DNA from 3 places in the Rhodococcus sp. 2H158 genome. Region 1 is predicted to be linked to each of the others. Evidence: predicted binding sites of a transcription regulator. Region 1 holds the regulator's gene; each other region holds the start of a gene.
The links. The regulator LexA, encoded in region 1, represses DNA repair genes until DNA is damaged. The targets are predictions, from matches to a motif close to CGAACANNTGTTCG.
Positions count from the first base shown of each region.

Region 2: ACWPOB_RS05590 (SAV_6107 family HEPN domain-containing protein) is a predicted target of LexA. The motif match lies at 5,829-5,842, and genes of this name have one in related genera.
Region 3: ACWPOB_RS18615 (HNH endonuclease signature motif containing protein) is a predicted target of LexA. The motif match lies at 4,689-4,702, and genes of this name have one in related genera.

Region 1 is NZ_JBSNCE010000009.1:144,508-154,107, forward strand. It holds gene hrpA (ATP-dependent RNA helicase HrpA) at 1-1,375, shown strand, start outside; gene nrdR (transcriptional regulator NrdR) at 1,418-1,891, opposite strand; gene ACWPOB_RS11105 (LysM peptidoglycan-binding domain-containing protein) at 2,084-2,617, opposite strand; gene lexA (transcriptional repressor LexA) at 2,869-3,582, shown strand; gene ACWPOB_RS11115 (acyl-CoA dehydrogenase family protein) at 3,673-4,815, opposite strand; gene ACWPOB_RS11120 (uracil-xanthine permease family protein) at 4,896-6,206, opposite strand; gene ptsP (phosphoenolpyruvate--protein phosphotransferase) at 6,276-7,961, opposite strand; gene ACWPOB_RS11130 (DeoR/GlpR family DNA-binding transcription regulator) at 8,101-8,868, shown strand; gene ACWPOB_RS11135 (1-phosphofructokinase family hexose kinase) at 8,865-9,600, shown strand, end outside.
Region 2 is NZ_JBSNCE010000004.1:186,948-196,547, forward strand. It holds gene metF (methylenetetrahydrofolate reductase [NAD(P)H]) at 1-881, shown strand, start outside; gene ACWPOB_RS05565 (glycosyltransferase family 2 protein) at 890-2,026, opposite strand; gene ACWPOB_RS05570 (LppM family (lipo)protein) at 2,031-2,732, opposite strand; gene ACWPOB_RS05575 (carotenoid biosynthesis protein) at 2,764-3,570, opposite strand; gene ACWPOB_RS05580 (phytoene desaturase family protein) at 3,567-5,156, opposite strand; gene ACWPOB_RS05585 (GNAT family N-acetyltransferase) at 5,167-5,766, opposite strand; gene ACWPOB_RS05590 (SAV_6107 family HEPN domain-containing protein) at 5,945-6,454, shown strand; gene ACWPOB_RS05595 (DUF3040 domain-containing protein) at 6,674-7,090, shown strand; gene mraZ (division/cell wall cluster transcriptional repressor MraZ) at 7,528-7,959, shown strand; gene rsmH (16S rRNA (cytosine(1402)-N(4))-methyltransferase RsmH) at 8,217-9,227, shown strand; gene ACWPOB_RS05610 (hypothetical protein) at 9,372-9,600, shown strand, end outside.
Region 3 is NZ_JBSNCE010000018.1:94,302-103,901, reverse strand. It holds gene ACWPOB_RS18650 (rhomboid family intramembrane serine protease) at 151-777, shown strand; gene ACWPOB_RS18645 (cyclic nucleotide-degrading phosphodiesterase) at 901-1,662, shown strand; gene rph (ribonuclease PH) at 1,676-2,464, shown strand; gene rdgB (RdgB/HAM1 family non-canonical purine NTP pyrophosphatase) at 2,475-3,083, shown strand; gene ACWPOB_RS18630 (DUF3817 domain-containing protein) at 3,188-3,574, opposite strand; gene ACWPOB_RS18625 (transcriptional regulator) at 3,571-3,990, opposite strand; tRNA gene ACWPOB_RS18620 (tRNA-Leu) at 4,060-4,144, opposite strand; gene ACWPOB_RS18615 (HNH endonuclease signature motif containing protein) at 4,192-4,674, opposite strand; gene ACWPOB_RS18610 (fatty acid synthase subunit beta domain-containing protein) at 5,081-9,600, shown strand, end outside.

The DNA of each region.
Region 1 (9,600 bases):
CCCCACCGTCCTCGGCGGCGACTACCCCGACGCGTGGCGGCAGGGCGATCTGCAGTTCCCCCTCACTTACCAGTTCGAGCCCGGCACCGAGGAGGACGGCGTCACCGTCCGCATTCCCGTCGCGCTGCTGGCCGGGGTCCGGCCCGTCGGCTTCGACTGGTCGGTACCCGGTATGCGGGTCGAGCTGGTCACCGCCCTGATCAAGACGCTTCCCAAGCATCTTCGCCGCCAAGTCGTTCCGGCACCGGACTTCGCTGCGGCAGCCCTCGCGTCTGTGCAGCCGCGGTCCGAGCCGCTCGTCAACGCGATGGCGCGGGAGCTGTCGCGGCTCGGCGCGGCGCGGATCGAGCCGAGCGACTTCGAGCCGACCGCACTGCCGGACCACCTGCGGATGACGTTCGCGGCCGTCGACGAACGGGGCGCGGTACTCGCGCGCAGCAAGAGCCTGACCGCGCTGCGCAGGCAGCTGGCGAACCGTGTCGAGGCCGAGGTCTCCCGGGCGGCGTCCAGCATAGAGCGCGCCCCGGCACTGGTATGGACAGCCGAGACGCTCGGCACCCTCGAGCCCACGGTCACACGCACCGTCGCCGGCCAACAGGTGACCGGATATCCGACGCTGGTCGCCGAGAATGGCGGCGTGGCCGTGCGGGTGCTCAGCACCCCGCACGCGCAGCAGGCCGCGATGCGCACCGGGCTGCGGGCCCTGCTGCTCGAGGCGGTCCCGATGCAGGCGCGCGCCACGACATCGGGCCTGAGCAACGGCGAACGGCTGGCACTCGGCCGCAATCCGGACGGCTCGTTCGAGGATCTGCTCGAGGACTGCCGGGCGTGCGCCGTGGACGAGCTGATCGCCCGGCACGGCAAGACGGTGCGCACACCGGACGAGTTCACCGCGCTGGCGAAGGTGGTGCGGGCCCAGCTGCCGGGCCGGGTGGCGGCGCTGCTGAAGCTCGTCGTCCCCGCCCTGGCCAGGGCACACGACGTGGAGGTGCTGCTCGAACGGGTGCGCGGCGAGGCCGCCGAGGACGTGCGTGAACAGCTGACCTCGCTGCTGTTCAAGGGTTTCGTCGCCGAACTCGGCAGTGCCCGGCTGGCCGACCTGCCCCGCTACCTGGCGGCGGCGGCACACCGGCTCGAATCGCTGCCGGCGAGCGCCCTTCGCGACCGGCAGGGCATGGACGTGCTGGACCGGGTCTACGCCGAGTACGACCGACTGCTCGCGCGGCTGCCGGAGGAGCGGGCCACGGCGGCCGATGTGGTGGCGGTCTCGTGGATGATCGAGGAGTTGCGGGTCAGCCTGTTCGCGCAGCACCTCGGCACCCGCGGGCCGATCTCGGAGAGGCGAATCCTCAAGGCCGTCGCGGCGATTCGCTGATCCGGCGACGAGGATCCCGGCGCGCGACGAACGGCGCGGCGTTCAGTCCGGGGACTCGGTCTCGCGCCGGTGCTGGTGCTCGCGCAGTTCCTTGATCTCGCGCTCGAAATCCTCTGCGGAGCTGAAGGACCGGTAGACGGAGGCGAACCGCAGATACGCCACCTCGTCCAGGTCCCGCAGGGGGCCGAGGATGGCCAGACCGACCTCGTTGCTCGGAATCTCCGGGGAACCCTTGGCCCGCACCGCGTCCTCGACCTGCTGGGCGAGGAGGTTGAGGGCGTCGTTGTCGACGTCGCGGCCCTGGCAGGCACGGGCCACCCCGCGCACCACCTTCTCCCGGCTGAACGGCTCGGTGACGCCGCTGCGCTTGACGACCGACAGCACCGCCGTCTCGACGGTGGTGAACCGCCTGCCGCACTGGGGGCATGCCCGACGGCGACGGATCGCGGCCCCCTCGTCGGCTTCGCGGGAATCGACGACGCGGGAATCGGGGTGCCGGCAATACGGGCAGTACATGTCGATTCCTTCGTCGTAGCCGTGCTGGCCGCGACGTCGGCGTCGAACCGATGCCGTCCTCCCGAGACCGGACTCACCGGCAGGCGAATCGCTCTCGGCGCGACCACACGAGGTGGTGTGACTGACAAGAGTCGACAATACCTGCATACCCGGGTCGTCGGCCGGATCCGGTACCCGCCCGTCCATGCCGGTTCACCGCGGCACGGAGGCCGGAACGAGCAGGGCCTGGCCGTCCCGCAGACGGCCGTCCGACATGGCATTGAGTTCGCGGATCCGCTCGATCGCCTCGGGGCGGGGCAAAGCCGGAGCCACCCGCGCCGCGACGTCGCCGAGCGACTCCCCCACCTGCACGACGGTGACGTCGGTACGTGTGGCCCCGGCCGCGACCTGGCTGGTGCGCAGGTGGGCAATCCCGAGCAGTCCCGCGGTCGCGACCGCGGTCAGCAGGGCCGTCGCCAGTACGGTGCGCAGGCCGGACTGCGCGGTCCCGGCGGGCCGGTGCGGGACGCGCGAGACCCGGACCGGAGCGCGCCGGTAGTCCACCACCCCCGGATCCGGCCGGACCGGCAGCCGCCGGTCCGCCGCCTCGTGCGGGCGCCGCGCGAGGTGCGTCGCCGCGGAGCGTCGTGCCCGGCCCTCGCCGTCCCGTCCGGTGTCATACTGCCCGGTACCGTCGTACTGCCCGGTGTCGTTCCATTCGGTTCGGCGAACTGCTGATGTCCTCATAGAGGCCTCCGTGTCGCTCGTCCGCGGGCCGGGGCCCGCGGCGGAACTTCGGTCACCGCTCGATCGACGGCGAGAATGATTCGATCACCTGTTCGAAAGAACGTGTGTTCGATGTGTACCACGCCGCTCCGACAAAGTCAGCACTACCGGCCGAAAATCTCGAACAGATGTTTGATAACCGGCCATCGGAGAGCTAGATTCGATCCATCACATCCAGCACATCCGACACACGACGCACGGAGGTCACGATCATGACGGACGGCCATCCCCGGGCCGGGCGGAGCCGGACGACCACCGCCGATCCGGCCGCCGGCCTGACTGAACGCCAGCGCCGCGTCCTCGAGGTGATCCGCGAATCGGTCACCGAACGGGGCTACCCTCCGAGCATCCGCGAGATCGGTGACGCGGTGGGCCTCAACTCCACCTCGTCGGTGGCGCACCAGTTGCGCACCCTCGAACGCAAGGGCTTCCTCCGGCGCGATCCGAACCGCCCCCGGGCAGTGGACGTGCGCGGCCTCGACGATCCGCAGCCAGCGGCCCCGCAAGCGCAGCCGATGGACGGGGTCGACACCGCCGCCGAGTCCGCGACGCCGGCCGCCATGGTTCCCGTGCTGGGCAGGATCGCGGCGGGTGGTCCGATCCTGGCGGAGGAGTCCGTCGAGGACGTGTTCCCGCTCCCGAGAGAACTGGTGGGGCAGGGATCGCTGTTCCTGCTCAAGGTCGTCGGCGAATCGATGGTCGACGCGGCCATCTGCGACGGTGACTGGGTGGTGGTGCGCCAGCAGAACGTCGCGGACAACGGCGATATCGTCGCCGCCATGCTCGACGGCGAAGCGACCGTGAAGACGTTCAAGCGCGTGAAGAACGACGTGTGGCTGATGCCGCACAACCCGATGTTCGAACCGATTCCGGGCAACGACGCCGTCATCCTGGGCAAGGTCGTCACCGTGATCCGCAAGCTCTGACGTCGCTCCCTGCGAACGCGCTCGGGCGGCGCCGCGGATCGCGGCGCCGCCCGTGCTCGTTCCGGGCCGGGACCGGTGCCCCGAGGCCGGTCAGAGATTCAGGCCGCGGCCGATGATGTCCTTCATGATCTCGTTGGTGCCGCCGTAGATCTTCTGCACGCGGGCGTCGAGATACGCCTTCGCGACCGGGTATTCGCGCATGTAGCCGTAACCGCCGTGCAACTGCAGGCACCGGTCGATCAGCTCGACCTGCTTGTCGGTGGTCCAGTACTTGGCCATCGCCGCCTCCTGCACGCTCAGGGTTCCGGCGTTGAGCTGCTCGATGCACCTGTCCACGAACACGCGCGCGAGGGTGGTCTCGGTGGCCAGCTCGGCCAGCTCGAACCGGGTGTTCTGGAAGCTGCCGATCGACTTGCCGAACGCCTTGCGGTCGCGGCAGTACTGCATCGTGTCCTCGAGCACGGCCTCCATCGCCGCCGCCGCCACCACGGCGATCGACAGGCGCTCCTGCGGCAGGTTCTGCATCAGGTAGATGAAGCCCAGGCCCTCCTCACCGAGGAGGTTGGCGGCGGGCACCCGCACGTCGGTGAAGTGCAGTTCGGCGGTGTCCTGCGCCGCGAGGCCGATCTTGTCGAGATTGCGGCCGCGCTCGAAGCCGGCCATCCCGCGCTCGACGACGAGGAGCGAGAAGCCCTGCGCCCCCTTGTCCGGGTCGGTGCAGGCGACGACGATCACCAGGTCCGCGTTGATGCCGTTGGTGATGAAGGTCTTGGAACCGTTGAGGATCCACTCGTCGCCGTCCCGCACCGCGCGGGTCTTGATGCCCTGCAGGTCGCTGCCCGTGCCGGGCTCGGTCATCGCGATCGCGGTGATGATCTCGCCGGAACAGAATCCCGGCAGCCAGCGCTGCTTCTGCTCCTCGTTCGCCAGCTTCAGCAGGTACGGCGCCACGACGTCGTTGTGCAGCATGAAACCGATGCCGCTGAAACCTCCGCGCGTGGTCTCCTCGGTGACGATCGTGTTGTAGCGGAAGTCCTCGACACCGCCGCCGCCGTACTCCTCGGGCACGGCCATGCCCAGGAAGCCCTGCGCGCCTGCCTTCTTCCAGACCTCACGGTCGACGATCTTGTCCTGCTCCCACTGCTCGTGGAAGGGAGCCACCTCCTGCTCGAGGAACTTCCGGTACGACTCGCGGAAAAGTTCGTGCTCGGGCTCGAAGAGGGTGCGTTCCATGTGCGCTCCTGTATCCGATGACGTGCGTCACGCTCACGGTAGACATCGGAGGACGGGTCTGACGCTGACAGGAACGAGCGTTATTTGTGACCGGACACGCCGGGCGGTCGGCGGCGCAGGTCCGCCAACCGCCGCAGGAGCGGGTAGGCGATCAGGATGCCGATCGAGCCCCACGCGATGCCGCCGAGTTCGACGGAGCCGACGGTGAGGGTGAGGTCGCCGATCCCGGCCACGAGCGCGGCGGCGGCCACCGTGAGGTTGACCGGATCGGTGAAGTCGACCTTCGCCTCCATCCAGATCCGCACGCCGAGGATGCCGATCAGGCCGTACAGGACCAGGGTGGCGCCGCCGAGCACGCCGTCCGGGACGGTGAAGACGAGGGCACCGAACTTCGGCGAGAAGGCGAGGACCACGGCCGTCGCGGCGGCCACCCAGTACGCCGCGGTCGAGTACACCCGCGTCGCCGCCATCACGCCGATGTTCTCGGCGTAGGTGGTGGTGCCCGAGCCGCCGCCGATCCCGGCGAGCGTCGTGGCCAGGCCGTCGGCGAGCAACGCGTCGCCGGCGACGTCGTCGAGATTGCGGCCGGTCATGGCCGCCACGGCCTTGACGTGGCCGACGTTCTCGGCGACGAGAACCACCACGACGGGCAGGGCGATCAGCACCACGGACAGCTCGAACGCGGGGGCGCGCAGCTCGGGCAGGCCGAACCACGCGGCGTCGCGCAGGGCCGCGACGCGTTCCTCGGCGAGGCCGCCGGTGACGGCGGCGAAGAGCCAGCCGACGATCACGCCGACGAGAATGCCGAGGCGGCCGACGAGGCCGGGGCCTAGCACCGTGACGAGCAGGATCGCGGCCAGCGTGATCGCCGCGACGAGCGGCTGGGCCTCGAAGGATCCGACCGCGACCGGCGCGAGGTTCAGGCCGATGAGTGCGACGATCGCGCCGGTCACGACGGGTGGCATCAGCGCGTCGACGACGCGGGACCCCAGCGCCTTGACGACGAGACCGACGAGCGCGAGGGCGACTCCTACGGCGACGATGCCGCCGAGCTGGGCGGCGGGGCCCTCGCCGGCCGAGGCCGCCAGCGGCGCGATGAACGCGAACGACGAACCGAGATAGCTGGGCACCCGGCCGCGGGTGATCAGCAGGAACAGGGCGGTGCCGACCCCGGAGAAGAGCAGCGTCGTGGTGACCGGGAAGCCGGTGATCGTCGGCACGAGCAGCGTGGCGCCGAACATCGCGATCACGTGCTGCATGCCGATGCCCACGGTGCGGGGCCAGGACAGTCGTTCGTCCGGGGCGACGACCTCGCCGTCGGCAACGCGACGTCCGTCGCCGTGCAGGGTCCAGCCGAACCCGGCCGTCCGCGTCCTCAGTTGTTCGTTCACAACGGGGAATGGTAGGCGCCGGCCGGCTCCGGGAGCAGGGCGCGGGGGTGACTCCCGACGCGGATCACGTCAGGCGAGCACCCGGGCCGCTGCCTCGCGCGCCTCGCCGGGGTCGACGGTGCGGAGCACTTCGTCCGCGGCCTCGCGGCACCGGTCGAGGGTGACCGTGGCCAGGCGGGAGCCGACGCCGGCGACGGCCGCTGCCGCACAGGACAACGATGTGACCCCCATGCCGGTCAGGACACAGCCGAGCAACGGGTCGGCTGCCGCCTCCCCGCACACCCCGACCCGCTTGCCGGCCGCGCGCCCGGCGGCGGCGGTGCGGGCGACCAGGGCCAGCACGGCCGGCTGCCACGGGTCGGTGAGGGCCGCGAGGTGCGGCGACATGCGGTCCGCGGCCATCGTGTACTGCGCGAGGTCGTTGGTGCCGATCGACAGGAAGTCGACGTGTTCGAGGAGACGTTCGGCGAGCAGCGCGGCGGCCGGCACCTCCACCATCACCCCGGGCACGAGGTCGCGGGCGCGGACGGCGGCGGCGAAGTGCGCGGCCTCCGCGACGGTCGCGATCATCGGCGCCATCACCCACGGCGCGGCGCCCGTGCGGGCGGCCGCGGCGGCGACGGCGTCGAGCTGCCGGTCGAGCAGTCCTTCGGTGGCGGTCGCGATCCGGATGCCGCGCAACCCGAGTGCGGGGTTGTGCTCGTCGGGATGGTTGACGAAGCGCAGCGGCTTGTCGGAGCCCGCGTCGAGGGTCCGCAGGACGACCTTCCGGCCGGCGAAGGCGGTGAAGACCTCCGCGTAGATCTCGGCCTGTTCCTCGACGGTCGGCTCGGTTTCCCGGTCCAGGAAGCACAGCTCGGTCCGGAACAGGCCGACCCCCTCGGCCGGGGTCTCGCGGGCGGCACGGGCACCGGCACCGTCCTGCACGTTCGCGAGGATCTCGACACGATGACCGTCCGCGGTGGTGCCCGGACCGGCCCAGGACGCGATGCGCGCACGCTCGCTGCGGTCGGCGGCGACCGCAGCGGCCGCGCCTTCGGGGTCGGGCTCGAGGCGGATCTCACCGGCGGCCCCGTCGAGGAGGACGCGGGTGCCGGCGGGAACGGTGTCGAGGTCGGCCGCCGCGACCACGCAGGGGATGCCGAGCTGCCGGGCGATGATCGCGGTGTGGCTGGTGGGCCCGCCGAGGGTGGTGGCGAGCCCGATCACGCGGGTCGGATCGAGGCCGGCGGTGTCGGCGGGGGCGAGGTCCTCCGCGAAGAGAATCGAGGGTTCCTCGGGCAGGTCGAGACCGGGTTCGGGGTGGCCGCTGAGCTCGGCGATCACGCGGTCGCGGATGTCGAGGAGGTCGGTGACGCGCTCGGCCATCAGCCCGCCGAGCTTGGTGAACATGTCGGCGAACTGGTCGGTGGCGCCGACGGCGGCCTCGGTCGCGCCGGCCCCGCTGCGGATCTTCGCGGCGACGGCGCCGAGCCAGCCGCGGTCCTCGGCGAGCTGGGCGTTGGCGAGCAGGACCTCGGCGGCGGCGCCGGAGGCCTGGCCGGCGCGGCTGCGCAGCCGGTCCGCGACGGTGGTCGCGGCCGCCCGGAAACGCTCCGCCTCGGCGTCGCGCGCGGTGTCCGGGATGCTCTCGAAAGTGGTGGGGATCTGCGGCCGCGGCGCGGGGCGCACGACAGGGCCGTAGGCAACCCCGGGCACGACGGGCGTGCCCCGAACGATCGACATCTCCGCCGCTGCGGGGATCACCTTCTCCATGTCTCCTCCTCGCCGCCCGGTGTGTCGGGATGGGCCTCCGGGGTATTTCTGTGATCGAGATTACTCCGAACCATTGACATGTCAACACATACGGGCGTAAAACAACATAAAACAACATTCGGCCGAAAGGGAGCCCGGCGTGTACGCAGAGGAACGGCAGCAGGCGATCGCCGAGCTGATCGGCCGACGGGGACGGATGTCCGTCGCCGATCTGGCCACCCGTTTCCGCGTCACCACCGAGACCGTCCGGCGGGACCTCGCCCTGCTCGAGCGGCTCGGCCATGTGCGCCGGGTGCACGGCGGCGCGATCCCCACCGCAGCGCTCACGGTGACCGAACCCGCGCTGAGCGAGCGCGAACACACCCACGCCGTACAGAAGGACCGGATCGCCGCCGCGGCGGCCCGGTACCTCCCCCCCGCCGGCGGCAGTGTGGTGTTCGACGCCGGCACCACCACCGGCCGGCTGGTGGCGGCGCTGCCCGCCGACGTGGACCTCGAGGTGGTCACCAACTCGGTTCCCATCGCCGCCCGGCTCGCCGGCCTCGGATCGGTGCGCCTGCACATGCTCGGCGGCCGGGTCCGCGGGATCACGCAGGCCAGCGTGGGCGAGGACGCGCTGCGGTTCCTCCGGGCTCTGCACGTCGACGTCGCCTTCATCGGCACCAACGCGCTCAGCGTCGGCCACGGCCTGTCCACTCCCGACCCGGACGAGGCCGCCGTCAAGCGCGCGATGGTCCGATGCGCCGACCGGGTGGTCGTCCTCGCCGACTCCTCCAAGATCGGCCGACAGCACCTGATCAGCTTCGCCCCCGTCGACGCCGTGGACGTGCTCGTCACCGACACCGAGATCGACGACACCGACTGCAAAGAGCTCACCGACAACGGAATCGAGGTGGTGACGGCATGATCGTCACGCTGACCGCCAACCCCAGCCTGGACCGGACGGTCGCACTGACGGGCCCGCTCGTCCGCGGCGCTGTGCACCGCGCCGCCGCCACCCGCGTCGACCCGGGCGGCAAGGGCGTCAACGTCGCCCGCGTGCTCCGCGCGGCCGGACGGCCGGTCCTGGCCGTCCTGCCGGGAAACACCGGCGACCCGTTGCTCACCGCGCTCGACGACCACGGCATCGGCTACCGCGCCGTACCGACCGGGGGCTTCGCGCGCAGCAACATCACCGTCGCCGAGCCCGACGGCACCACCACCAAGCTCAACGAGCCCGGCCCGGCGTACACCGAAGGGACGCTCGATGCGCTGCGCCGGACCGTCGTCGATGCCGCCGCCGACGCCCGCTGGGTGGTGATGTCCGGATCGTTGCCGCCCGGCGTGCCCGCCGACTGGTACGCCGACCTCGTCCGCTCCGTCCGCACGGCCGCTGTCGACGGGTCCGTCGCGTGCCGCATCGCGGTGGACACCTCCGAGTCTCCCCTGCTGTCGCTCGCGGCCCGGTTCCCCGACGCCGCCCCCGATCTGCTCAAACCGAACTCGGACGAGCTCGCCCAGCTCACCGGCGCGGACGCCACCACCCTGGAATCCGCGGCGGCGGCCGGCGACACCGGACCCGTCGTCGCCGCCGGACGCCGGCTCGTCGAGCGTGGCGTCGGGGCGGTGCTGGCCACGCTCGGCGCAGCCGGCGCGGTGC
Region 2 (9,600 bases), on a different contig from region 1:
CACGGATCCCGTTCTCGGTGGAGTTCTCCCCGCCGCGCGACGCCGACGCGGAGGCGCGCCTGTGGCGCGCCGTGCGCGAGTTCGAGCGCCTCGGCCCGGCCTTCGTGTCGATGACGTACGGAGCGGGCGGTTCCACCCGCGACCGCACCGTCCGGGTCACCGGTCAGCTGGCGCAGGAAACCACGCTCCTGCCGGTGGCACACCTGACCGCCGTCGGGCACAGCATCGACGAACTGCGCGCCATGGTCGGCGCATACGCCGATCGCGGCATCACCAACATCCTGGCGTTGCGCGGCGACCCGCCGGGCAACCCGCTGGGCGAATGGACCAGGCATCCGGAGGGCCTCGAGTACGCCGAGGAACTCGTTCGGCTGGTCCGCGACCTCGGTGACTTCCACGTCGGGGTGGCGTCGTTCCCCGAGGGGCACCACCGCTCCCCGGACCTCGAGCACGACACGCGGTACCTGGTCCACAAGCTGCGCGCCGGCGCCGAGTACTCGATCACCCAGATGTTCTTCGACGTCGAGGACTATCTGCGGCTGCGGGACCGGGTCGTGGCCTACGACCCGGAGCAGGGCGCCAAGCCGATCATTCCGGAGATCATGCCGATCACGTCGCTGCGTACCGCGCGGCGCAGCCTCGAACTCTCCGGGTCGAGGCTGCCGGCCGCGCTCGAGGAGCGCCTCGTCCGGGCCGCCGGGAACGGCCCGGAGGAGGACCGCGCCGCCGTGCGCGAGGTGGGCATCGACGTCGCCACCGAGATGGCCGAGCGGCTCATCGCCGAGGGTGCGCCCTGCCTGCACTTCATCACCCTGAATTTCGCCCGGGCCACCCGCGAAGTGCTGGCCCGGCTGGGCATCGCGGTGCCCACGGCGGTCTGACCGAGCGGTCAGGGCAGAGGCCTGTCCTTCCAACCGAGCCGGCCGGCGCGCCGCGCGCGGAGCGAGTCGATCGTCAGCGCCGCGAACCCGCACACCGCGAACGGGTGGGTGAGTGCGGCCGCCACGTCGGACGGTCCGGGGTCACCGCCGCGTTCGGTCGCACGGGCCAGGGTCCGGGAGACGACAGCCGCGGCGGTGCCGGCCACCCCCCAGCGGCGGACCGGTCCGCGGCCGAGGAGGGCCGCCGCGGGAGGCAGCACGTAGGTCGCCGCCGCGGCGACGAGCACCACAGCGGATCCGACGGGCGGGCCGAACGCCGACCACAGCCAGCGCGTGTACCCGGCCCGCAGCGGCGCAGCGCCCTCGTACATCCGGCAGGACGCGACGTTGCCGGCCGCGGCCACCATCGTGCGCCGCCCGGCCCGGCGCAGTGCCCGGGCGAGGTCGAGGTCCTCGGTGGGACTGGACGCGACCGCGACGTGCCCGCCGACAGAGGCATACGCCGGCGCGTCGAACACCAGGAACTGGCCGCACGAGACCGCGGTCGACGGCCGGCTCGAGCGGTGGGACACCGCGACCGGCACCGTCGCGAACCAGGACCAGAACAGCAGCGGCTGCACGAGCTGTTCGGCGGCGGAGCCGGCCCGCTGGAAGGGCCACGGGGTGAGCAGGTCGGCCCGCCGGTCCCGCAGCAGCGTCACCGCTGCCGCCACCGCGCCCGGCTCCAACCGCACGTCCGCGTCGACGAAGACGACCACGCCGGACGGATCGGTGGCCGCGTACGCGCGGGCGCATGCCGCGGCCTTGCCCGTCCAGCCGGGCGGCGGCGGCGCCGTCGAGCGGATCACCGTGACGTGGGGATCGTCCCCGGCTGCCAGCCGGGCCGCCTCCGCGGTGCCGTCGGCCGAGTCGTCGTCGAAGATCACCACCCGTAGCCGGCGCAGACCCCGCTGGGCCCGCAGATCCGCGACGAGGTCCGGCAGGCGCCGGGCCTCATCGCGGGCCGGGACGATCACGGTCACCGGTTCGTCGACCACACCGCCGGGGGCGAGCCGGGGCAGGGTGAGGCGATTGGCGACGGCGACGGCAGCTCCCAGCGTCGCGGCGGCGGCCCCGGCGCGGACGACCCCGACCAGCGCCCGCATCGCCCTAGGACGCCGTCGCGTCGTCGCGGGTGCGCTGCCGCGGGAGAGCGGGGTTGCGGTTCATCCAGGCGAGGGCTCCGATGATCGCGGCGACGCCCATCGTGACGCCGGCGACGATACCCGCCCAGCCGGCGAATCCCCGGGTATTCGGGTCGGCGTAGCGGACCTCGGCGCGCAACGTGCTCACCTCACCGGCCGGCAGCTTCCACGTGACGATCGAGTCGGATTCGCGGGTGCCGTTGGTCGTGGCCACCCGCGCCGGAAACGCGATCGTGATCTGCACGTCGGTGCCCTGCACGGGCACCGACTCGAGATCGACCTTGCCGTTGACGCTCACCAGGTCGCCGGCGCGCTGCAGCGCGAGCTGGAAGGTGCCCGAGGTCTGGTCGGACATCGACCCGAGCTGTTGCACGTCGCCGAAGCTCAGATCGCTGAAGAACACCTGGCTGCCGACGTACCCGTCCTGGTCGTACTCCTGCACGCGGACCCTGTCGGCGAGCGAGTCCGGGGCCACCAGCTGCGGTCCCTTGTCGTTCTCGTCGGCGGGGATGGTCGCGGCGACGATCTGCCCGGAGACGCGGTCGTCGGCCGACACCCCCATCGTCGCCTGCACCCGCAGGCAGCCGGCGAGCACGGGGACGAGCAGGAGCAGGAGCGCCGCCGAGAGGGTCCGTCGGCGGGAGCGGGGCGAGGTGGGCAGCTGCACAGCGCCATCGTGCCAGGAGCGCGGGGACGTGTCAGACGCGAGCCCCTGCCCCGGCGCGTCGCCGCAGCGACCACAGCAGCGGGACGCCGAGCACGCTCATGACCGCGAAGCCGTAGACGGCCGAGTACCGCAGCTCCGGGGCGCTCAGGAGCGCGCCGTGGGCGAGCGCAGACCCGAGCCACGTCCACAGGAACAGCACCAGCGGCACGGTGTCGTTGCCCGGTTGTACCCGGCCGGTCCGGTCGAGCAGGTCCAGCCCCACCGCCATCAGCGTGGCGACGACGACCCAGCCGAGATAGTTGGTGAGCGGGATCTGCTCGATGCCCGGCAGGCCGCCGCCGTTGCACCAGCTCCACTGGCCGTCGGACACCATCTGCGGGTCGAGGTACAGGTCCCAGCCGACCATTCCCACCGTGGTGAGCGCGATCCGGGTCACCCGCTCGCGGTTCCCGCCCGGCCACGACATCCCGCCGCGCCGGGCGAGCAGCGAGGCCACGTACCAGACCGGGTACATCCCCGCCGTCCAGGCGAGCGGCACCACGAGGGGCACGTCGAACAGTGCGGGACCCAGCCGGTCGGTGGCGTACGCGTAGCAGCCGTACGGGTACCCGGTGGCGGTCCCCACAACCTCGGAGGCGAAGCCGACACCCGCCGTGATCACGAAGAACCCGGCGGTCCAGGCGAGGCCGCGCCGCGCCGCCGCGTGCGCGAGCCCGGCGGCCGCGAGGAGAGTGACCACGGCGACGGTGACGACGTCGCGGGCCTGGCCGGTGGTCAGCGGATAGGCGATCTGTGCGGCGATCGCGCCGCCGGCGAGAACGGCGGGCAGGCGATTCATCGCCGCCACCGCCCCAGCACCCGGCGCAGGGGGCCACCCCCGGAGTCGGCGAGCGCGCGCTGCGCGGCGTTGCGCCCGCTCGCGCCGGAGACCCCGCCCCCGGGGTGGGTGGACGCGCCGGTCAGATAGAGCCCGTCGGCGCCCGGCACCCGGTGCCCGGACAGCTCCGGCAGCGGCCGCCACATGAACATCTGGTCCAGCGACATCTCCACGTGCATGACGTTGCCGCCGATCAGGCCCAGTTCGCGTTCGATCTCGTGCGGGGTCTGGATGTGCCGGTGCCGGACGGAACCGGCGAAGCCGGGGGCGAACCGTTCCATCTCGGCGATGATCCGATCCGCCTCCGACTCGGCCAGTGCGGGCCACTGCCGGCCACCGGAGAGCCGGTACGGGTGCCACTGCGACCACAGGGTCACCTGGTGTTCGCCGGGCGGTGCGATCGACGGATCGAGCGCCGTGAAACTCATGGCCAGCACAGCCGGCCGCGGCGGTAGTTCCCCCGCCAGTGCCGCGCCGTGCGCGAGCCGGAGCCGGGCGCGGTCCTCGACGAGCAGTTGCAGGCCCCGCACGGCGTCGGACTCGTCGGCGGGACCGCTGGGGTACCGCGGCAGCGCGTCGGTCGCCAGGCGCAGCACCATGCCGATGCCGGGGCCGACGCGGATCCGGCGCCGCCATGCGTTCAGGCGGGCGCGGTCGAATCCGCCGCGTTCGAGCAGGTCGAACGTGGTCAGCACGTGGCAGCCGGCGATCACGGTGCGTGCGGTGACGGTGCGTCCCGAGTCGGTACGTACCGCCCAGCCGTCCCCGGCCCGGCGGATCTCTGCGGCGGCGTCGCCGAGGGTGACGACGCCGCCGTCGACCGCGAGGCGGGCGGCCAGGGCCCGGGTCAGCGCGCCGCTTCCGCCGACGGCCCGGCCGGGCGGCAGCGTGTGCATCAGCGCGGCGAAGCCGACCATGGGGGCGGTGCCGGGTTCGGACATCGGGGGGCCGGACTGGGCACCGAACCAGGCGAGGGCGGCCTTGAGCGGCTCGTCGTCGAAGTGCTCGTCGAGCAGGGCGTCGCCGGTGGTGAGGAACTGCCGGGAGAGGTCGCTGCCGCCACTGCCGGTGTCGAGGCCCCAGAAGGACGAAAGCAGGTGCCGGCCGGTCGGCGGCACCGAGAACGAGCGCATCACCCGGGCGCTGCGCGGACCCCACACCGACACGAAGCGGCGGTAGGCGTCGGCCTCGCGCGCTCCGCATGCGGCCTCGACGGATCGGCAGGTGCGGTCGAGATCACGATGGAAGACGATGCCCGGACGGTCGCTGCCCACGGGGGCGGGCGCGAACGCCCACGGGTCGCAGTCGACGTAGCGCAGGCCGTGGGCGGCGAGGTCGAGTTCCTCGACGATGCCGGTGTGCCGGATCATGACGTGGGCCGACGAGCCGCGGTCGACGGCGTGCCCCGGGAAGCGCTCCACGGTCGACACGGCGCCGCCGAGCACGGTGTCCTTCTCGAGCACCTCCACCGACCAGCCGGCACGGGCCAGATAGCACGCGCTCACCAGGGCGTTGTGCCCGGAACCCACGACGACGGCATCGATCACCCCGCCCACGCTACGGACCTTCGAGCGGAAGGTCCCGTCCCAGGACGGCGAAGGGGCGGGCGTCCCCGGTGAACCGGAACTGCCGGACGACGTCGCGGAACCCGAATCGCCGGTACAGCCGCCAGGCCCGGTTGTCCTCGCCGGCTATCTCGGGAGTGGACAGCAGGACCGTGCGCTCGGGGCGGTCGCTCAGCAACCGGCGCAGGAGCGCCTCCCCGATGCGGTGACCCTGGGCGTCCGGTCGCACGTGGAGTTCGGTCAGCTCGAAGTAGTCGCCGAGGACTGCGTCGATCGTCTCCGGGGGGTAGCCGGCGTGGCGCATCCCGGTCCGCACCTGCTGATTCCACCACTGGTGCGGCGACCCGCGATAGCCGTAGGCGATCGCGACGAGCGTCGACGGTTCGTCCGGCAGTGCCGCCGCGACGGCTTTCCATCCCGGCCGGGCGGAGTGCTCGGACCACATGGGCGCGCGGTGGTACTCGGTGCCGCGCGGGTATCGCATGGCGGCCACGTAGATGGGCAGCACCTCGGGCAGTCGCGCGCGGAACTCGGCAGCGGACAGATCGACGAGGATCGGCGCCGCGCCCCGCGGGGTCGCATCCGTACTCATGACGGGGACTGGACCGCCTTCCCTTGACGACGTGTCGGTAGGTGCAGCTATATTGAATACGTCGAACGGATGTTCGATACCGGGGATCCGGCGATGTTCGAGGGAAGCGAACATCGCCGGATCGCCGGGGCCGTGACCCGGCCGGTGCCCCGGCGGGGTGCAGGAGGTGTTCGGAGTGATGATCACGTCACGAACCGCACAGTCGGGTGCGACCGGCCCGCGGGCCGTCGGCCGATCGGACTGCGCCGCCCGCCCGGTGTCGTCGCGCGCCGCGACATTGCTCGACCGTGCCGACGAGCTGCTGTCGGCGGCCGCCGGCACTCCGGAACCGTCCGAGCGATTCCACCTGGCCTATCTCGCCGCCCTGCGCGGTGCCGGCGCCGTGCTCGCGGGCGCCGAGTTGCGGGCGGTGCGGCCGGCGCGGCGTCCCCGCACCCGCAACGCCTGGGTGCTCATGGCCCGCGCGGAGCCGGAGTTCGCCGCCTGGGCGGACTTCTTCGCCGATCGTTCGGATACCCGCGCGGCGATCGAGGCGGGGGTCACGCGCTCCGTGCCCGCCGACGAGGCGAGCCGCTTCTACGACGAGGTGGGCCGCTTTCTCCACGAGGTGGAGGACTACCTGACGGGCGCGGACGACCGGTCGGCGTCCGGGAATTCGGGGTCGGGGGGCGACCGGCGCAGCGCATGATCGGTGCAGGGGGCAGCCCGGGTCGTTCGACGGCCCGGGCCAGGGTCGTCGGTCCGTCATACGCAGGACCTTCGGAACCGTGATCGAACTCGAATCCCCAGTTGGTGGTCCCCGCCGGGATGTACTCGTATTATTGAGCCAGGCGGCCGTCAAAGTCGGCCCCCCGTCGATCTGGACCGCAGATCCGGCGGCCACCGTTTTAGTGCCGGGGGAGGTACCGTGCCACTCTCCGAGCACGAGCAGCGCATGCTCGAACAGATCGAGAGCGCGCTCTATGCTGAGGATCCCAAGTTCGCCTCTACCGTCCGGGGAAGCCGGATGGGGATGGCGTCCAGTCGGCGTCGGCTCCAGGCCGGCGCGTTGTTCGCACTGGGTTTGGCGTTGTTGATCGCGGGCGTCGCCCTCCCGGTGAAGCCGGGTGGGTTCCCGATCATCAGTCTCGTCGGATTCATCGTCATGTTCGGCGCGGGGGTCCTGCTCCTCCTCGGAGGCAAGCGCGGTCCAGGCGTCGGTGACGGTCCCCGCGGGGCAAGCCGCGGTGCCGGGGATGGTAGGTCCCGCGGCGGCCGCAAGTCCGGTGGAGGGTTCAGCAAGAGGATGGAGGACCGCTTCCGCCGGCGTTTCGAGCAGGAGTAGCGCGACAGTACTTCCACGCGAGTTCTCACGAACGGCGCGTCCCGCCACGGGACGCGCCGTTCGGCGTTCCCGGACGTGCGTCGGCCGCGGTATCGGGCGCCCCACCGTCCCCCACGCTCGTGCCCCACTTCCGCCCACTTCGGCTCTCGGGACCGGCGAGCAGCGGACGCGACGGAGCCGACCAGCGTGTTTCCCGCCTCCGGGTTCGCTGTCCTGCGCCCGCGTCCCAGTCCACGCGCCGCGGCGCTGCCCGCGCCGTTCGTCGTCGCCCACTCCGCCCCACCCGCCGTGAACTGCGCACAGTCGAAAAACGGCGCCGCGCGTGGGCGCGTAAGCGGTTGAACGTGGGGGAAAGTGGGGTAGTGTGGGTCGCGGCGGAGGGGTTCCTCCGTCGGGTAGGAGGCAGGGTCCGGCCGGGGCGTGGCGGGGGGTGTCGAGTGTTCCTCGGTACCCACACGCCCAAGCTGGACGACAAGGGGCGGCTCACGCTGCCCGCGAAGTACCGAGACGAACTGGCGGGAGGGTTGATGATCACGAAGGGTCAGGACCACAGCCTTTCCGTCTTTCCGCGCGACGAGTTCGCCGCCCTGGCCGAGCGCGCCGCCGCCGCCTCGCGGAGCAATCCGCAGGCCCGGGCGTTCCTCCGGAGTCTGGCGGCGGGAACCGACGAGCAGCGTCCCGATGCACAGGGCCGGATCACCCTGTCCGCCGCCCACCGCAAGTACGCGGGGCTCACCAAGGACTGCGCCGTGATCGGTGCCGTCAAGCATCTGGAGATCTGGGACGCGGCGGCGTGGGAGCACTACCTCGCCGAGCACGAGGAAGAGTTTTCGGAAGCGAGAGACGAGGCCCTGCACGACATTCTGTGACCGGAACCGCAGCAGCGACCGCAGTGCCACCGCGGCGAGTGCCGCGAGGCCTCTGCCCGACAGCGACCCTGACACACTTCCCCAGTGCCAGGTTCGTGAAACGGAACCCTGACGTACTTCCCCAACGCCAGGTTTCCCAGTTCGGACAGAGACCTCGATGCATTCGCCGCGGTCGTATCCGGAGGCGTGACTGCGAACCCCCCGACCGAAGCCACGATCCGATCGCCCACGAACCGAGCAGGACAACCGGAGGAAGAATGGCGGAGGGTCAGGACGCGGCGGCAGTTCCGGAGGCCGAGAGTCCGGAGAGCTTCGGTCACATCCCCGTCCTGCTCGACCGCGCCGACGAACTGCTCGGCCCCGCCATCGATGCCGCCGGCCCGGGTGCGATCTATGTGGACGCCACCCTCGGTCTCGGCGGACACTCCGAGCACTTCCTGCGTACCTACCCGGGTATGCGCCTGATCGGGCTCGATCGCGACCCCGACGCCCTGGCCGTCGCCCGCCGGCGGCTCGCGTCGTTCGCCGACCGCACCCAGTTCGTGCACACCCGCTACGACGGCATCGCCGACGCCCTCGCCTCGTGCGGACTGGATCGGGTCGGATCCGTGCATGCGATCCTGTTCGACCTCGGCGTGTCCTCGATGCAGCTCGACGAGGCCGAGCGCGGCTTCGCCTACTCCCGCGACGCACCCCTGGACATGCGAATGGACCCCACCACGGGCGTCACCGCGGCCGACGTGCTCAACACCTACAGCCACGGCGACCTCGCCCGCATCCTCAGCACCTACGGGGAGGAGCGGTTCGCCGGGAAGATCGCCTCGGAGATCGTGCGGCAGCGGGCGAAGACGCCGCTGCGCACGAGCGGGGAGCTGGTGGAGCTGCTGTACCGGGCGATTCCGGCCGCGTCCCGCCGCACCGGCGGCCATCCCGCCAAGCGCACGTTCCAGGCGCTGCGGGTCGAGGTCAACGGGGAGCTCGACTCGCTGCGCGCCGCGATCCCGGACGCCCTGGACGCTCTCGCCGTCGGGGGACGGGTGGTGTTCATGTCGTACCAGTCCCTCGAGGATCGCGTGGTCAAGCAGATTCTCACGCCGCTGACGAAGTCGAAGAGCCCGGAGGGGCTCCCGGTGGAACTTCCGGGTACCGGGCCCGAATTGCGGATGCTCACCCGCGGGGCGGAACGGGCGACGGAGCAGGAGATCGACGCCAATCCGCGTTCGGCGCCCGTGCGCCTGCGTGCCGCCGAACGAATCGCCAGGAGGTAACCGATGACCGTACAGGTGGCAGCACCTGCTCGCCGTCCGGCTCGATCCACGGCTGCGCAGCGCGCGTACCAGCGGCGCAGCCGTCGCACGGCGCACCTGACCCCGGACACGGCGACTCCCGCACCCGCTCGCCGTGCCGGTAGTGTGGCGGCGCGAATTCCGTTCGTGGCCACCATTATCGGTCTCCTCGGCGTCGGCATGGCCGTAACCCTGCTGCTGACCACCCGCGCCGCGGAGGACTCCTACCAGCTCAGCGCCGCACGCGAATACAACCAGCGGCTGATCCAGGAGCGCGCTGTGCTGCAGCGCGACGTCGAAACCGGCAACTCGGCGCCGGTGCTGGCGATGCAGGCCGCAAAGCTCGGCATGATCC
Region 3 (9,600 bases), on a different contig from region 1:
ACGGTGCCTCCCACAGTAGCCACCGGGCCTCCGGTCGACAGGGCTTTCACGGCGAATCCCGACCGGCGTCGCGCACGTGTCGAGCGGTGCGCACGTCGGTAGGCTCGAAAGCCAGGAACACAGCGCAGGACACACGCGAAGGGCGAGCGCATGACCGTACCCGACGGTTCCCGTCCCGGGCCCCGGCCCGTCTGGCAGCGCGCGGCGCTCCTGATCGCCGGATTCGTCGCCCTGCTCTACGGCGTCGAAGCCGTCGACGCCGCCGCGCCCGCCGACCTCGACTCCGCCGGTATCGAACCGAGAACCGCCGACGGGCTGTGGGGCGTGGCGTTCGCCCCCGTGCTCCACGCCGACTGGGCGCACCTGAGCGCCAACACCATTCCGCTGCTCGTGCTCGGCTTCCTCGTGCTCGTCTCCGGCATCGGCCGCGGTCTGGCCGCCACCGCGATCATCTGGGTGGTCGGCGGGCTCGGCACCTGGCTCACCGCCGGGTCCGGCTTCGTGCACATCGGCGCGTCGATCCTCGTCTTCGGATGGCTCACCTACCTGATCACGCGCGGCATCTTCACCCGGCAGTCGAGCCAGATCGTCATCGGGGTGATCGTGCTGTTCGTCTACGGCAGCATCCTGTGGGGCGTGCTGCCCAGCGATCCGCGCGTCTCCTGGCAGGGGCACCTCTTCGGCGCCGTGGGCGGCGTCCTGGCCGCCTGGCTGCTCTCCGCCGACGAGCGTCGCCGCCGCCGCCCGCCGGCCGTGCCGACCTCCTCGTTCGGGTGAGACGCACCCCCGCGCAACAACTGACCGATCGGTAGGCTCACAGCGTCGGCGCAACTGTGACATCTCTCGATCAAAACCTGCGTTGGCTTCGTCGCAGCCACAGGGACGTGGCAGCATGACCCCATGCGCATGACCGTCCTGGGGTGTTCCGGCAGCGTGGCCGGGCCGGATTCCGCCGCGTCGGGCTACCTGATCACCGCCCCGGGCACCCCGCCCCTGGTGATCGACTTCGGTCCCGGCGTCCTCGGGGCCCTCCAGCGCTACGCCGACCCCGGTGAGGTCTCGCTGCTGCTCTCGCACCTGCACGCCGACCACTGCCTCGACATCCCCGGCCTGCTCGTCTGGCGGCGCTACTCCCCGAACCGCCCCACCGGACGCACCCTCGTCTACGGCCCCTCGGACACCAGCGTCCGCATCGGCGCCGCCTCCGCCGAGATCGCCGGCGAGATGGACGACGTCAGCGACACCCTCGACGTGCGCCCCCTCGCCGACGGCGAAGCCTTCCGCTTCGGCGCACTCACCATCCACCCCGGCCGGGTCAACCACCCGCCCGAGGCCTACGGATTCCGCATCACCAGCGACTCCGGGCGCACCGTCGTCTACACCGGCGACACCGGCATGTGCGACGAGGTCGTCGAGCTCGCGCGCGGCGCCGACGTCCTGCTGTCCGAGGCCTCGTGGACCCACGCACCCGACGACCGCCCCGACGGCATCCACCTCTCCGGGGCCGAGGCCGGCATGCTCGCCGCTCGCGCCGAGGTGGGCGAGTTGCTGCTCACCCACATCCCGCCGTGGACCTCGCGCGAGGACGTCATCGCCGAAGCCAAGGAGCAGTACTCCGGGCCCGTCCACGCGGTGTCCGCCGGGGACGTCTACCCCATCTAATAGGCTCGTCCGGGTGACCACACGAGAAGACGGCAGAGCGGACGACGAACTCCGCCCCATCCGGATCACCCGAGGATTCACCAACCACCCCGCGGGCTCGGTGCTCGTGGAATTCGGCCAGACCCGCGTCATGTGCACCGCCAGCGTCGAAGAGGGCGTGCCGCGCTGGCGCAAGGGCTCCGGTCTCGGCTGGCTCACCGCCGAATACGCGATGCTCCCCGCCGCCACCCACACCCGCAGCGGACGCGAATCCGTCAAGGGCAAGCTCGGCGGCCGCACCCAGGAGATCAGCCGCCTCGTCGGCCGCGCCCTGCGCGCCTGCATCGACCTCGCCGCCATCGGCGAGAACACCATCGCCATCGACTGCGACGTCCTGCAGGCCGACGGCGGCACCCGCACCGCCGCCATCACCGGCGCCTACGTGGCCCTCGTCGACGCCGTCGCGTGGCTGAGCGCGGCGGGCCGGCTCACCGACCCGCAGCCGATCTCGTGCGCCATCGCGGCCGTGAGCGTCGGTGTCGTCGACGGCCGCGTCCGCCTCGACCTGCCCTACGAGGAGGACGTGCGCGCCGAGGTCGACATGAACGTCATCGCCACCGACACCGGCACCCTCGTCGAGGTCCAGGGCACCGGCGAAGGTGCGACGTTCGCCCGGTCCACCCTCGACAAGATGCTCGACTCCGCGCTCGCCGGCATCGCCGAACTGTGCGAGATCCAGAAGCAGGCGCTCGACGCCCCCTACCCGGGCACGCTGCCGCAGCCCGTGACACCCGAGCGGACCAGGAAGAAGTTCGGTGTCTGACAGGGTGCAGGTGCTCGTGGCAAGCCGGAACGCGAAGAAACTGCGCGAACTGCAGCGCGTCCTCGACGCCGCCGGGATCGAGGGGATCGACCTCGTCGGACTCGACGCCGTGCCGCCCTACGACGAGGCGCCCGAGACCGGCGCGACGTTCGAGGAGAACGCGGCCGCCAAGGCGCGCGACGGCGCGACGGCGACCGGAATGCCGTGCGTCGCAGACGATTCCGGACTCGAGGTCGATGCCCTCAATGCGATGCCCGGGGTGCTCTCCGCCCGGTGGTCGGGGCGGCACGGCAACGACCACGCCAACACCGAACTGCTGCTCGGGCAGCTGCAGGACGTTCCCGACGAGCGCCGCGGCGCGGCATTCGTCTCCGCCTGTGCCCTCGCCGTCCCCGGTGACGACGGCGAGATCGCGGTGCACGTCGTGCGCGGTGAGTGGCGCGGCTCCATCGTCCACAGCCCGCGCGGCGCCAACGGTTTCGGCTACGACCCGGTGTTCCGGCCCGAGGGGGAGGAGCGCACCGCCGCCGAGCTCAGCGCCGAGGAGAAGGACGCCTCGTCGCACCGCGGACGCGCACTGGCACGATTGGTGCCCGATCTCGCAGCGCTCGCCCGCTGACGCCCGCCGCCGCGGCGCGAAGCCTGCGCTCCCACGCGAAACAAGAAGCCGCCCACGCAATCGCGTGGGCGGCTTGCTGTTTCGCGCGCCGATCGGCCGGCCGGTCAGACGCCGAAGTCGGCCTTGACCTGTTTCGTGCGCTGGTGCTCGACGAAGAACGACAGGAACGGGATCGTGCCGGCGAGGAGGGTGCCGATCGTGCGGCCCGCGGGCCAGCGCACCTTGATCGCCAGGTCGAGTGTGAGCACGAGATACACCGCGTAGACCCAGCCGTGGACCACGGCGATCCAGCCGGGGACGTTCTCGACCTTCAGGATGTACTTCGCGACCATCTCGCCGGTGAGCACGAGCAGCCACACGCCGGTGATCCAGGCGAGCGCGCGGTACCGCGTCAGGGCCGAGGCAATCTTCTTCCGGTCGGCTTCCGGACGGGACTGCGGCGCGGTCGAACCGCTCGTCTGGTCGGGTGCCTGCTCGGGGGTCGTGCTCACTGAGCGCTCCTATCGGACCTGCGCGCAAGCTGCGCGAGGTAATCGTTGTACTCCAGCATCTGCCGAGCCTCCGGGTCGTCCGGATCGACGGCCGCGCTCGGATCGAGCCCAGTGCGGGGCCGCTGGGGGAGGAGATCCTCGGGGATCTCGGTGGGTTCCTTCGGTTCCGACGCGCGCGGCGCACCCGTGGCCTGGCTCTCGGCGTCCTCGGTCTCGAGTTTCACAAACCGGCGGTAGGCGTAGACGCAGAAGAAGGCGAAGGCGGGCCACTGCAGGGCGTAGCCGAGGTTCTGGAACGTGCCGCCCACGGCCTCGAACCGTGTCCATTGCCAGAAACCCAGACCGAGACAGCCGGCCGCGGCGACCGCCACCAGTACGACGAGGGCAAGGCGACGCGGCGGACGGTTCTCGGACACGTCATCAAAAGTACCCGAGCGGCCCCTCGACCTGCCAAGAGCGGTCGGGGGGCCGTGGGCGAGGTCACGTGGTGCGCGAGGGGGGACTTGAACCCCCACGTCCGAAGACACGGCGTTCTAAGCGCCGCGCGTCTGCCTGTTCCGCCACTCGCGCCTACCAGCGTCACCATACGCGACTACATCCGTCCTTCCTCGCTCGACCTATCGGGCGCCAAAGCGTTTTCTCGCGGCCCAGGTCGGGGTTTGGCTGTGGCAGTTGGGGCACAGGAAGCGGATGTTCTCCGGACGGGAATCATTCGGGTTCCCATCGATGTGGTCGACATGGAGCGTTATCGGGTAGTCGCACCATTCAGTGCCGATGCCACACCCCTCGCATTTGTAGGGACGACCGGACTCGATGAGGGCGCGGCGGAGCAGATTCGGTCTCTGTCGGGGAGCGCCGGTCGGTTTGCAGACAAGCACCTCCCTCCATGCGAGACGGTTCAGGGCATGACTGCCCTTGGTGTGCGCCGATCCGGTGAAGTGCGACGTGTCGATGCCCAGCCGTTTGATCCGGCGACTGAGGTGATGGTGCGAACCCCCGCTCGGCACCAGGCCCAAGTAGCGCATTACCCCCGCAACGCTCGTCGAGTTTCGGACCGCATCCTCGAGGACTTCCCGTGTGTACTTCGTCGACCGTCCCATCATCCCCCCTGAATCGAATGTATGTTCGATGCGCGGGACTGTATCGGACGGCGCCGACAAATTGCCGAAAGTGCCCTCATGCACGCGTTTCGCGGTCAGTCAAGATGGTAACGATTGCGTAACGATCAACCTGAGGGATTCCTCAGGTTGATGGACGTCCATGTAGCCGCGCAGCCTGCGCGGACTCTCCCTACCAACCGGTCACTTCTCCGACCTGCTGTGAGTGATCTCACGCGCCCCTTCGGGGGAGGTAACCCGCGCGGAACAAAACATGAGGAACCCCTCATGATTTTGTGTCACTCTTGGGTAGCCCGAACGAGCAGATCAGAGCCCATCAGAACGCCAACGGCGGCGCGGGCGGCCACGAGACCACGCCCTTGCGGTGTTCAGGAGAGGAACTACACGCGTGACGATCGACGAGACCACACCAGCCGACAACGGACGGAACTCGAAGGCATCACGACGCGCCAGTGACCGGGGCAACGCCCCCGCTTCCCGTAAGGGCGCGCTGGTCGACAAGCTCCTCGCCGGGGAGCCTTACGCACTCGCCTTCGGTGGCCAGGGCGCTCCCTGGCTCAGCTCCCTCGAAGAACTCAGCCGCGACAACGGGCTCGAGCCGGTCCTGACGGAACTGGTCAACGAGGCCACCGCGCTCCTCGCGCCCGTCGCGCACGACCTCGTCGTCGTGCGCCCGAGCGGCTTCGACCCCATCGCCTGGATGCTCGAGCAGGAGGTCGCCGACGAGGACGAGACGCCCGTCTCCGGCCCCTCCGAGTCCACGCTGACTTCCGCCGCGGTCTCGCTGCCCGGCGTGTTCCTGACCCAGGTGGCCGCGCTGCGCGCGCTGGCGAACCAGGGCCTCGACGTGACCGCCCAGGCCCCGGCCGCCGTGATCGGCCACTCGCAGGGCGTGCTGGCCGTCGCGGCCACCGAGGCCGCCGGCGCCAAGGACGGGCAGATCCTCGCGATCGCCCAGCTCATCGGTGCCGCCGCCACCCTCGTCGGCCGTCGCCGCGGCATCATCGCCGGCGCCGAGCGCTTCCCGATGCTCGCCGTCGCGAACGTCGACCCCGAGCGCCTGCGCGCCGTCGTCGCCGAGGTCTTCGCCGACCAGGACCCGCAGCGTTCCGCGGTCGTCGCCATCCGCAACGCCCGCCGCCGCGTCGTGCTGTCCGGCCCGCCGGCCGCTCTGGCTCGCGTGCAGCAGCGCTGCGAGGAGATCTCCGCCGCGGAGACCCGCGAGCGTGAGGCGAAGAAGCGCGGCGGTGCCGTGTTCGCCCCGACCTTCGAGCCGGTCTCCGCCGAGATCGGTTTCCACCACCCCGCTCTCGCCGACGCGGTCGAGCAGGTCGCCGACTGGGCCGCCCGCTGCGGCCTGGACGCGGACCTCGCCCGCTCGCTGGCGCAGGAAGTGCTCGTCGACCCGGTCGACTGGGTCGCCCTCGTCGACGACGCCGTCGCGGCCGGCGCCTCGTGGATCCTGGACATGGGTCCCGGTGAGCTGCTGACCCGTATGACCAGCTCGGGCCTGCGTGGCCAGGGTGTGGGCATCATCGCCGCCGCCACCCGCGGTGGTCAGCGCAACCTGCTGACCCCGGGCGCGGAGCCCGAGGTGCCGCAGCCGTGGTCCGCGTTCGCGCCGAAGCCGGTCACCCTGCCCGATGGCCGCCAGGGCGTCGAGACGGCATTCACGCGCCTGACCGGCCGCTCCCCGATCCTGCTGGCCGGCATGACGCCGACCACCGTCGATCCGAAAATCGTCGCCGCGGCAGCCAACGCCGGCCACTGGGCCGAGCTCGCCGGCGGCGGCCAGGTCACCGAGCAGATCTTCGCCGACCACGTCGAGGAGCTGAAGGGGCTGCTCGAGCCGGGCCGCGCCGTGCAGTTCAACTCGATGTTCCTCGACCCGTACCTGTGGAAGCTGCACGTGGGTGGCAAGCGGCTGGTGCCGCGGGCCCGCGCCGCGGGCGCGCCGTTCGACGGCGTGGTCGTCACCGCCGGCATCCCCGAGCTCGAGGAAGCCGTCTCGATCATCGAGGAGCTGACCGAGGCCGGCATCAGCTATGTCGCCTTCAAGCCGGGCACCGTGGCGCAGATCCGCTCGGTGATCCGCATCGCGAACGAGGTGCCGAACTACCCGGTCATCGTCCACATCGAGGGCGGCCGCGCCGGTGGCCACCACTCGTGGGAGGACCTCGACGATCTGCTGCTCGCCACCTACGCCGAGCTGCGCACCCGCTCCAACCTGGTGCTGTGCGTCGGCGGTGGCATCGGCACCCCCGAGCGGGCCGCCGACTACCTGACCGGCCGCTGGTCCACCGCCCACGGCTTCCCGGCGATGCCGCTCGACGGCATCCTCGTCGGCACCGCGGCGATGGCGACGCTCGAGGCGACCACGTCGCCCGAGGTCAAGCAGATGCTCGTCGAGACCCCCGGCACCCCCGACTGGGTCGGGGCCGGCACCGCCTCCGGCGGCATGGCCTCCGGCCGTAGCCAGCTGGGCGCGGACATCCACGAGATCGACAACGCGGCGTCCCGCACGGGCCGCCTGCTCGACGAGGTCGCGGGCGACGCCGAGGCCGTGGCCGCGCGCCGCGACGAGATCATCGCCGCGCTCGACGTCACCGCGAAGCCGTACTTCGGCGACGTCGCCGAGATGACCTACGGGCAGTGGCTCGCGCGCTACCTGGAGCTGGCCGTCGGCTCGCAGGAGGTGGCCGACGCGGCCGAGAGCCCGTGGATCGACGTCACCTGGCGTGCCCGCTTCCACGAGATGCTGCAGCGCGCCGAGTCCCGCCTGCACCCGGCCGACCGTGGCCCGATCCCGACGCTGTTCGCCGACGACGCGGCCCTCGACCGGCCGTACGCGGCGCTGGCCGCGCTGACCGAGCAGTTCCCGGACGCCGACTCGGTGGTCCTGCACCCGGCCGACGTTCCGTTCTTCGTCACGCTGTGCCGCACCCCGGGCAAGCCGGTGAACTTCGTGCCGGTCGTCGACCAGGACGTGCGTCGCTGGTGGCGGTCCGACTCCCTGTGGCAGGCCCACGATCCGCGCTACAGCGCCGATCAGGTCTGCATCATCCCGGGCACCGTCGCCGTCGCGGGCATCACCCGCGCCGACGAGCCCGTCGGTGAGCTGCTCGACCGCTTCGAGAAGGCCGCCGTCGACGAGCTGATCGCGGCCGGCGTCGAGCCGGTGCAGATCGCGGCCCGCCGCCACCAGGACCTCGCGGCCGGCCTGCTCGACGCCGTGCTGTCGGCTCCGGACGTCAACTGGGCCGGCCGGCAGACCGTCAACCCGGTGCACCGCCTCGGCGACCTGGACGAGTGGTCCGTCGAGTCCGACACCGCCGCCGTGCACGGCGCGACGGGCGCGACGCTGAGCGTTCTCGACGCCGAGCACGTGGGCCTGACGGTGCCGCTCGCCGGCGACAAGACCGTCGAGATCCGCCTCACGGTGCCCGCCACCGTGCACACCGGTGGCGCCCCGGTCGTCACCGCGGACGACGCGTCGGCGTCCATGTCGGCGCTGCTCGGTGTCGCCGCGGGGCAGGAGCTGCCCGCGGTGAAGAAGGGCGCGGCCCGCATCACCCTCGGCTGGCTGCCGGAGAAGATCGCCGACCACGCCGGTGTCACCGGTTCGGGACTGCCGCTGAACCTGACCCCGAGCGGCCACGGTGTGCCCGACGTCCTGGTCGGCGCGTGCTGGCCGGCGGTGTTCGCCGCGCTCGGCGCCGCGCAGACCGACGACAGCCTGTCGGTGATCGAGGGCATGCTCGACCTGGTCCACCTCGACCACGCCGTCGACGTGAAGGACGGTCTGCCGACCGAGCCGTCGATCCTGGGCGTCAAGGCCGAGGCACAGGACGTGGCCGACACCGACCTCGGCCGGGTCGTCGAGGTGCACGTCGAGATCACCGCCGACAACGGCAACGGCTCGGGTGACACCACGGTCGCCACCCTGATCGAGCGGTTCGCGATCCGCGGCCGCACCGGCAAGGCCGAGCTGGCCGATCCGGTCCGCGCCGGCGGTGCCGTGAGCGAGGACGCGGTGGAGACCCCGCGTCGCCGCCGCCGCGACGCCGTGATCGTCGCCCCGATCGACATGAGCGCCTTCGCGCGGGTGTCGGGCGACCACAACCCGATCCACACCTCGGACAACGCCGCCCTCCTGGCCGGCCTGGGCACCCCGATCGTGCACGGCATGTGGCTGTCCGCCGCCGCCCAGCAGGTCGTCACCGCCCTCGAGGCCGACGCCAAGCTGCCGGCCCGCCGCCTGACGGCGTGGACCGCCCGGTTCCTCGGCATGGTGCGTCCCGGTGCGCAGATCGACGTGCGCGTCGACCGCATCGCTACCGACCGTGGCGCCGAGATCGTCGAGGTGAGCTGCCGCGTGGACGGCGACCTGGTGATGGTCGCCACCGGCCGCACCGCCGCCCCGCGCACGGTGTACGCGTTCCCGGGCCAGGGCATCCAGCGGCCCGGCATGGGCCTGGACGCCCGCGCCCGCTCGAAGGCCGCCCGGGAGATCTGGGATCGCGCCGACAAGCACACCCGCAAGGCCCTGGGCTTCTCCATCCTTGCCGTGGTGCGTGACAACCCGACCGTGCTCAAGGCCCGTGGCGTCACCCACAAGCACCCGGACGGCGTGCTGCACCTGACCCAGTTCACCCAGGCCGCGATGGCGACCCTGGGTGTCGCCCAGATCGCGGAACTGCGTGAGGCCGGTGCCTTCGTCGAGGGCGCGCTCTTGGCCGGCCACTCGGTGGGCGAGTACAACGCGCTCGCCGCGGTCGCCGGGGTGCTGCCGCTCGAGGCGGTGCTCGAGGTGGTGTTCAGCCGCGGGTCGGCGATGCACGCCCTCGTGCCGCGCGACGAGCAGGGCCGTTCGAACTACCGCATGGCCGCGATCCGGCCGTCGCAGTT